2 regions of the Mesorhizobium sp. WSM4312 genome follow, and region 1 is predicted to be linked to the other one. Evidence: riboswitches for the same ligand, from Rfam matches in the RefSeq annotation. Region 1 holds a riboswitch; the other holds the start of a gene.
What was found. A riboswitch is a leader RNA that binds a small molecule or an ion and turns the genes downstream of it on or off. The one in region 1 is predicted to bind cobalamin.

Region 1 (4,309 bases):
TCGCCTATCTCAAGGTCATCTCGGCATTGCTGATGTCGCTGCGCGGCTCGGTCTGCATCTACCAGGGCGAGGAACTCGGGCTGGGCGAGGCCGAACTGCGCTTCGAGGACCTGCAGGACCCCTATGGCATCCGCTTCTGGCCGGAGTTCAAGGGCCGCGACGGCTGCCGTACGCCCATGGTGTGGGATGGCGGCGCCAGGAATGGCGGCTTTTCCCAGGCCAAGCCCTGGCTGCCGGTGCCGGCCAAGCATCTGGCGCAGGCCGTCAATGTCCAGCAAGGCGACCAGGCTTCGCTGCTCGAGCACTATCGGCGCTTCCTGACCTTCCGCCGCGCCCATCCGGCTCTGGCCAAGGGCGACATCACCTTCATCGAAAGCGAGGGCGACACCGTCGCCTTCACGCGCCGCGCCGGCAACGAGCAGGTTGTCTGCGTCTTCAACCTGGGCGCCAAGCCGGCCAAGGTTGACCTTGGCAGCCGATCACTGCAACCTTTGCCGGGACACGGGTTTTCCGGGCAGGCGAGCACCGGTTCGATCGAGCTTGGCGGCTACGGCGCCTGGTTCGGGCGCATAGACTGAAATCTTTGAGGAAATCACTGGGAGGACACCAATGGCCGATGTCAATCTGAGACAAGTGAAGAAGTCCTACGGCAATCTCAACATTCTCCACGGCATCGACCTCGATATCAAATCGGGCGAGTTCATCGTCTTCGTCGGTCCATCGGGCTGCGGCAAGTCGACCTTGCTGCGCTCGATCGCCGGGCTCGAGGAAATCACGTCGGGCGAACTCAAGATCGATGGCGACGTTGTCAACGACGTGCCGCCGTCCAAGCGCGGCATCGCCATGGTGTTCCAGTCCTACGCGCTCTATCCGCATATGACGGTCTACGACAACATGGCGTTCTCGATGAAGATCGGCAAGGAGAACAAGGCCGAGATCGACCGCCGCGTGCGCCAGGCGGCGGAAATCCTGCAATTGACCAAGTATCTCGACCGGCTGCCCAAGGCGATGTCGGGCGGCCAGCGCCAGCGTGTCGCCATCGGCCGCGCCATCGTGCGCAATCCGAAAGTGTTCCTGTTCGACGAGCCGCTGTCGAACCTTGACGCCGCGCTACGCGTCGCCACGCGCATCGAGATCGCCAAGCTCAAGGAATCGATGCCCAACACGACGATGATCTATGTCACCCACGACCAGGTCGAGGCGATGACGCTGGCCGACCGCATCGTGGTGCTGAAGGACGGCCATGTCGAACAGGTCGGCACGCCGATGGACCTTTACAAGAAACCCGGCAATCTGTTCGTCGCCCAGTTCATCGGCTCACCGGCCATGAACATCCTGCCGGCAACCATCGACAAGACCGGCAACCCGACCGTCGTCAGCCATGTCGGCGGCCGCAAGGCGGCGGTGCCGATCACCACGCCGGCCTCGGCCAAGGGCGCGGCGGTCAGTTTCGGCGTGCGGCCGGAAGACCTGATGATCGCCAGCGGCGCGGACTATCTGTTCGAGGGAACGGTCGACTATGTCGAGCAGCTCGGCGAGGTCCAGCTGGTCTATGTCGATATCGGCCGCGCCGACCTGCCGCTGGTGACCAAACTGCCGGGCAATGTCGAGGTCAAGCGCGGTTCGACATTGCGGCTGAGCGCCAATGCCGAGGACCTGCATATCTTCGATGCGGACGGACATTCCTTCGCGCTGCAAAAGCCGGAAGCAAAAGCGGCTTGAGGCCGCCGGTCCTGCTGGGTCAAGGCAACAAAAAAGAGCGGCGGGCCAGGCCCGCCGCTCTTTTTTGGAAATCAGCTACGGCTGTTAACGGCCGAAGAGGTTGCGGTCGCTGCCCTGAGGAGCGGACTTCTGCGCGTCGCCCGACGAATTGAGCAGCTTGTAGACAGGCGAGCCGCTCTCGCGGATCGAAGCCGTACGCGAGTTGTCAATCGAAGTTGCGGCGGGCGAAGTCACGGCGGGCTGGTTGGCGCCATTGGAACCAAAATTGTCGCTGCCCGCGAAAGCGCTGCCGGAGATGGCCAGAACGGCGGCGGCAGCAAGGATGATCTTGTTCATGTTAGTCTCCTGAATTTCTGGATTTCACGGGAATGGCCGGCATCGCCGCCATTCCCGTAAACCGGCATTACTTGCCGAAGAGGTTGCGGTCAGCGCCCTGCTGAGCAGGCAGCTGGGTGGCCGGAGCCGACTTGTCGACCGAAGCCGTGTAGGAATGGTCGGCCGCAGCGGCCGACTGGTTGGCACCGTTGGAACCGTAGTTGTCGCTGCCAGCGAAGGCGCTGCCGGAAATGGCCAGAACGGCGGCGGCAGCAAGGATGATCTTGCTCATGTTAGTCTCCTGAATTTCTCAAGGTCGGCCAGAGCGGCGGGCGAAAAGCCCGCTGTCGGCCGGGATCTGTTGTTAGTTGTTGCCGAAGAGGTTGCGATCGGCGCCCTGGGCAGGCGTCTGAGCAGCCGGCTCCGACTTGTTGGTCGAAGCGGTGTACGAGCTGTCGACAGCCGCGGCTGCGGCGGCATTCGAACCATAGTGGTCGCTACCAGCAAAGGCGCTGCCGGAAATAGCCAGAAGGGCGGCGGCAGTGAGAACAATCTTTTTCATTTTTGGTACTCCAGTATTTTTTCCGTCCGTCTAGCGGCGTGTCTTGGGATTGAAATCGCGTCGTTCGGACAGGCCCGATGTGGGAAAGCCAGTTCGCCGTTTCCAATCACGAAGTTGTTCCGTGTGGACCAAGAATCCACCACTTGAAATTGTGCCAGGGCTTCCGAGCCATGCATTTTTCTTGTTGATATCAACCACTTAGTAAACGCCAGCCGCAAGGTCACAGACTGTATCGGAGGTCCATCGTTCACACCGTCCTGCACGCACCGTCAACAGAAACGAACCGTTCGGTTCGATTTTAGAGTCTGCTAATAGTCACTTTTCGAACCGTTAACCTCTTTTGCCCCAGTTCCGGGTCGATTTTGACAGCCGGCACAGCTATCGGCGGAGGCGATTTTCGTGACCGCTGCCCGTGACCTGATCGTTGCGCATGCGTGTCGCGCCGCATGGATACGATGTCGCTTTCATGCCGATGTCGCAAACGCTGTCGTGATTAGATCATGTCATCTCAGGTGCCGCTTCGTGACGACGGGGCGGAGAATTGGGAAGCCGGTCAAAATCCGGCGCTGCCCCCGCAACGGTGGTGGAGTTCAAGTCGCAACGGGAGACCACTGGGCAAAAGCCTGGGAAGGTGTCGCGACCGTCCGCAAGGACACTCCAGAGCCCGGAAACCAGCCCGAGATTTTTGAACTCGACTGATCGCGGTGGGCGGTCAAGAGGCGGATCGCGCGTGCCCGGCTTTCGCCGAGTTGCGTCTCATCCTTCCTCAATCACCACCAGTTCAGTCCTTGAAGTATGAGGACAGGACATGGATGCGCGCAACGATATGCTGAGGCTGTTGAATGGCCGCAGAGAGGGCTTCTCGCTCGAGCAGCCCTTCTATACCGATCCCGATTTCTTCAAGCTCGACATGGAGCTGATCTGGTATCGCGAATGGCTGTTCGTCGGCCATGATTGCGAACTGCCCAAGCCCGGCAGCTTCATCACCGTACAGATCGGCGACTACCCTGTCGTGCTGGTGCGCGATCAGCAGGGCAAGATCAACGCCTTCCACAATTCCTGCCGCCACCGCGGCAGCCGCGTCTGCAACACCGACAAGGGCATGGCCGCCAAGCTGGTCTGCCCCTATCACCAATGGACCTATGAGTTGGACGGAAGGCTGCTGTTTGCCCGCCAGATGGCAGACGGCTTCGACAAAAGCCAGTTCGGCCTGAAGCCGGTCGCCTGCGAAAGCGTGGCCGGCTATATCTTCATCTGCCTGGCCAAGGAACCCGCCGACTTCGCGCCGATGCGGGCGATGATCGAACCCTATCTCAAGCCGCACCGGCTCAGCGAAGCAAAGATCGCCTTCGAGAGCACGATCGTCGAGAAGGGCAACTGGAAGCTCGTCTGGGAAAACAACCGCGAGTGCTATCATTGCGCCGGCAATCACCCGGAACTGTGCAAGACCTTCCCGGAAGCCCCGACGGTGACCGGCGTGCAAGGCGCCGACAGCGATCCGGAAATGCTGGCACACTGGGCCAAATGCGAGGCGGCCGGGCTGCCGAGCAAGTTCCGCATCGATCCGGCCGGGCAATACCGCGCCACCCGCGCGCCGCTGCTGCGCGATGCGGTCAGCTACACGATGACGGGCAAGCGGGCGGTGAAGAAGAACCTGTCCGACAGCGTCTCGGCCGACCGCATCGGCTCCTTGCTGCTCTATCACTATCC
Region 2 (4,309 bases), on a different contig from region 1:
TAATCCTCAACCATGATCGTGTCCAAAACCGGTAAGGCTGCTCCGTGCCTCAGTCCGCGTCGAGCGGCTCGGTTCCGACCGGCTTGCCGTCGCGCGACAGCCTGATCTTTTCGACCTTGTCCTCGGCCGCCTTCAGCAGCCGGTCGCAATGCGCCTTCAGCGCCTCGCCGCGCTCGTAGATCTTGATCGACTGGTCGAGCGGCACGTCGCCACGCTCGAGATCATCGACGATCTTCTCCAGCGCGTCGAGTGCCTGCTCGAAGCTCATCGCCTTGACGTCTTCGTTGGTTTCACCAGCCATCATTCATCCTTTCATCAGTCGCCCGACATGGGCGGCGACCGAAAATGCCAGTCCCTGCAGATCGTAACCGCCCTCGAGCAGGCTGACGAGCCGGTTGCCGCTGTGGCGCGCGGCGCGCTGCATCAGCTGGCCGGTCGCCCAGTCGAAATCGTCCTCGGTCAGGTTGATCTCGGCCAGCGGATCGCGGTGATGCGCGTCGAAACCGGCCGAGATGATGATCAGGTCAGGCGCGAAATTGTCGAGCGACGGCAGCACCCGCGACAGGAAGGCATCGCGAAACACCTCGCTGCCGGTCTGCGGCGCCAAGGGCGCGTTGACGATGTTGCCGGCGCCGGTCTCGGTCTTCGCGCCAGTGCCGGGATAAAGCGGCATCTGGTGCGTCGAGCAATAGAGAACCGAGGGATCGTCCCAGAAAATGTCCTGCGTGCCGTTGCCGTGATGCACATCCCAGTCGACGACGGCGACGCGCTCGGCGCCATGCTTCTTCTGCGCATAGCGCGCGGCGATCGCCGCCGTGTTGAAGAAGCAGAAGCCCATCGCGGTGGTCTTTTCGGCATGGTGGCCGGGCGGCCTTGCGGCGACGAAGACATTGTCGGCGCGGCCTGCAAAGACGTCGTCGACGGCGGCGTTGGCCGCGCCGATCGCGGCGATCACCGCCTGCCAGCTCTTCGGGCTGGCGGTGGTGTCGGCATCGATGCGGGCAATACCCTCCTCGGGAATGGCGGCACGCACACGGGCGACGAAATCGGCGGGGTGCGCGTAGAGGATGGTGGCCTCGTCGCCCTCCGGCGCCTTGGCACGATCGAGCGCGGCAAAAGCCTCGTCGTCGAGCACGCGCTCGATGGCGCGCAAGCGGTCCGGCCGCTCGGGGTGGCCGGGCGGCGTGATGTGTTCGAGGAAGATCGGGTGCGTGTAGAGACGGGTTGTCATGCTCCCTATCTAGTGCCCCGGCGCCGCGATGGCCATGCATTGCGGCTCGATCACTGGGGAAAATCGCGCCTGCGTCCATTGGCGCCGCTGCGGGGATTGGCGCGGCCGAGGCTTCGGCGTAAGGTCGCGCCACTGCCTGGTGCTCGCCGCGAGCGGGAGAATCGGGAACACGGTTGAATTCCGTGGCGTGCCCAACGCTGTGAGGGGGACCGCGCCGGTAAATGCCACTGTCGATGACGGGAAGGCACCGGACGCGGGTTGATCCCGAGCCAGAAGACCGGCCTGGCAGGCATCGTCATCCGCATGGTCAGGCGGCTGGCATCGGAGCAACGCGCGTCCAGTTGGATGCACAAAGTGCTCTGACGGTGTGGAACTATTGCAATCGCAAGGGGACGAGCGATGCCGGAACACATGACCGCTCCTGTGGGCGACGGATTTGACCAGACGGCGCGCGATGCGGTCTATCGCGCCATGTTCACGCGGCGCGACGTGCGCAGCCATTTCCTGCCCGACGCGCTCGACGACGAGGTGTTGGCCCGGCTTCTGCTTGCCGCCCATCATGCGCCATCGGTCGGCTTTATGCAGCCATGGAATTTCATCGTCATCCGCGACGCCGCGCGACGGGCAGAGGTGCGCGACCTGTTCCTGGCCGCGCGCGAACAGGAACTGCCTGAAATCGAGGAGGAACGACAGGCGCTCTACCGCAAGCTGAAGCTCGAAGGTATCTGCGAAAGCGCCCTCAACATCTGCATCACCTGTGACCGTCGGCGCTCGCAAGGTTCGCCACTGGGCCGCTGGCACAATCCGGAAATGGATCTCTACAGCACGGTCTGCGCGGTGCAGAATTTCTGGCTGGCCGCGCGTGCCGAAGGCGTCGGCGTCGGCTGGGTCAGCATCATCGAGCCGCAAGCGTTGAAGAGCCTGCTGGCCATTCCCGAGCATGTGACGCCCGTCGCCTATCTCTGCGTCGGCCGGGTTTCCGAGTTCGCATCCAAACCAGACCTGGAAACGCATGGCTGGGGCCGGCGGCTGCCGCTGCCCGACCTGATCATGAGCGAGACTTTTTGCGGGCAAGGCGAGGCGCCACTGAAATCGACCGTGGCCCGCCTCAACGCCTCCGATGTCGCGCCGGCGACGACCTGCCCAGCCGATCAGTTCGTCGCGCCGGCCGTGCCCCAGCGCGAGCCACCAAAGGAGGCCAGCGCCTTGTCCTTCAGCTCCCTGAACTTCGACGACGCCTCGGCCAGCCTGATATCCCAGGCCGGATCGGGCACCTGGCCGGCGATGGTCTTGAAATAGACCTGCATCAGGCAAGCGATGGCGAAGGGCTCGATGAAGGCCGCCTTGAAGGCCCAGGCAAAGACGATGGCAAGCACGAAGGCCCAGCCGGCGAGTTGTCCGGGCATGATGAAGAGAACGGCGCTGGCCGGAGCCAGCATCAGCAGGAAGATGACGAAAGACACGCCCCACATGATGACCGCCAGCCAGACGGCGTTCTTGACCATGGTCTTGCCGTTCTGGGCGTAGAGCACGACGCCTTGCCGCGCCGTCTCGAAGGGTGAGGACGAGTTGATGCGGATGTTGTAGCCGAGGATGATCTCGTCGACATAGGTGAGCGACAGGCGGATCACCGTGTTGATGAAGGAGACCAGACCGCTCAGGCCCGGAATGGGCAGGAAAGCAGCGATGCCGCCGAGCAGGCCGGTGATGGCGCGGATGGCGCCCTTGACCAGCTGGTCGACGACGAAAAGGATGTTGGCCTCGGCGAAACGCTCGGTCACGACCTGCCTGGCATAGGCGATCTGGTTCTGGCCGTCGGGGACATCCCGGCCGTCGATCAGATGGACCATCACGGCGATATGGCCGGCCTTGACGACGTAGAGGATATATTCGCGGATCCAATAGACGGCGATCGAAACCACGCCGAAGCCGACCACGCCGCCCCACAGGGCAAAGGACATCGGCCCGTCGGGATCCGTGGAGATATGGCCGACGCCATAGCCGACCGACGCTCCCGTGCCGGTCGCCACGATATAGGCAAGCGTGATGCCGAAATAGACGATCATGCGAAAGACAATGAAAGGCCAGGTCCGCATCATGATGGACACCGACCTGCCGATATCGAAATCCCACATGCCCGAATCTCCCCTCAGAGATGGCTGGGAAGGATGCGCTCACCCCGAGGATTGTCAATCATGAGCGGTGGACAGCGGTGCGCAACGGGGATTTAGCTCTGTTTCGACGCTGGTTTTCTGAGCAGTCCCTCGAGCAATTGCTTGAACGCCGCAACCACGATCTTCGACGTCGCTTCGGGGTCGTTCGAATTGGCGATCCGCTGCGCCGCCTGGCTGCTCGCCCCGTTGATCAGCCGCGCGGCGGTCTCGGGGTCGACGCCCGGGACGACCACCCCTTCCCCCTGCAGCGCGGTCAGATGATCGGTCATTGAACCGACGCAGGCATTGGCATTCGACCATTGCGCGGGATCGCCCAGTACGGCCGGACCGTCGCGGAACATGATGCGCTGGATTTCCGGCTCCAGCGCCATTTCGATATAGGTCGTGCACTCGTCGACGAAATGCTGCCAGCGGGTCGGCGCTCTCGACGCGACCTCATTGACCCGAGCAGCCATCTCGCTGTCGATTTCGGCGATAACCGCCTCCAGCAGTCCCTTTTTGTCGCCGAAATGGTGGTAGAGGGCGCCGCGCGTCAGCCCGGCCGATGCCGTGAAATCATCCATCGACGCTTCGGCATATCCGATCGTGCCAAAGGCCTGGCGGGCCGCGGCGATCAGCTTGGCGCGCGTCTCGGCGATCATTTCCTTGCGGGGTCTGTGCATTTCCGTCTGGTCCTATTCACATACGTTCCGTATGCCAATTGACATACGTCGCGTATGCTCTATCTAATGATCATACGCTTCGTATGTAATTGTCGAACCGCCCTTTGTCGAGGAACCCCATGCAAAACCCCTATTCGGAAATCTTCCGCGCCCCTGGAGCGAGGGGCTTTGCGGCCGCCGGCTTCATGGCGCGCCTGCCGATCGCCATGGCGCCGATCGGCATCGTGGCGATGCTGTCGCAG

Region 2: it holds a riboswitch for cobalamin, as region 1 does, so the genes downstream of both, bluB (5,6-dimethylbenzimidazole synthase) here and CK228_RS23595 (aromatic ring-hydroxylating dioxygenase subunit alpha) in region 1, are expected to answer to the same signal.

What each region holds. Positions count from the first base shown of each region.
Region 1 covers NZ_NSFU01000014.1:85,486-89,794, reverse strand. Annotated here, with positions in the region: gene CK228_RS23620 (alpha-glucosidase family protein) at 1-578, shown strand, start outside; gene ugpC (sn-glycerol-3-phosphate ABC transporter ATP-binding protein UgpC) at 610-1,722, shown strand; gene CK228_RS23610 (DUF680 domain-containing protein) at 1,807-2,058, opposite strand; gene CK228_RS23605 (DUF680 domain-containing protein) at 2,126-2,329, opposite strand; gene CK228_RS23600 (DUF680 domain-containing protein) at 2,402-2,599, opposite strand; cobalamin riboswitch at 3,093-3,294, shown strand; gene CK228_RS23595 (aromatic ring-hydroxylating dioxygenase subunit alpha) at 3,408-4,309, shown strand, end outside.
Region 2 covers NZ_NSFU01000001.1:291,778-296,086, forward strand. Annotated here, with positions in the region: gene CK228_RS01350 (exodeoxyribonuclease VII small subunit) at 50-301, opposite strand; gene CK228_RS01355 (histone deacetylase family protein) at 305-1,231, opposite strand; cobalamin riboswitch at 1,352-1,532, shown strand; partial or broken gene bluB (5,6-dimethylbenzimidazole synthase) at 1,643-2,257, shown strand; gene CK228_RS01365 (hypothetical protein) at 2,383-3,366, opposite strand; gene CK228_RS01370 (TetR/AcrR family transcriptional regulator) at 3,459-4,067, opposite strand; gene CK228_RS01375 (MFS transporter) at 4,187-4,309, shown strand, end outside.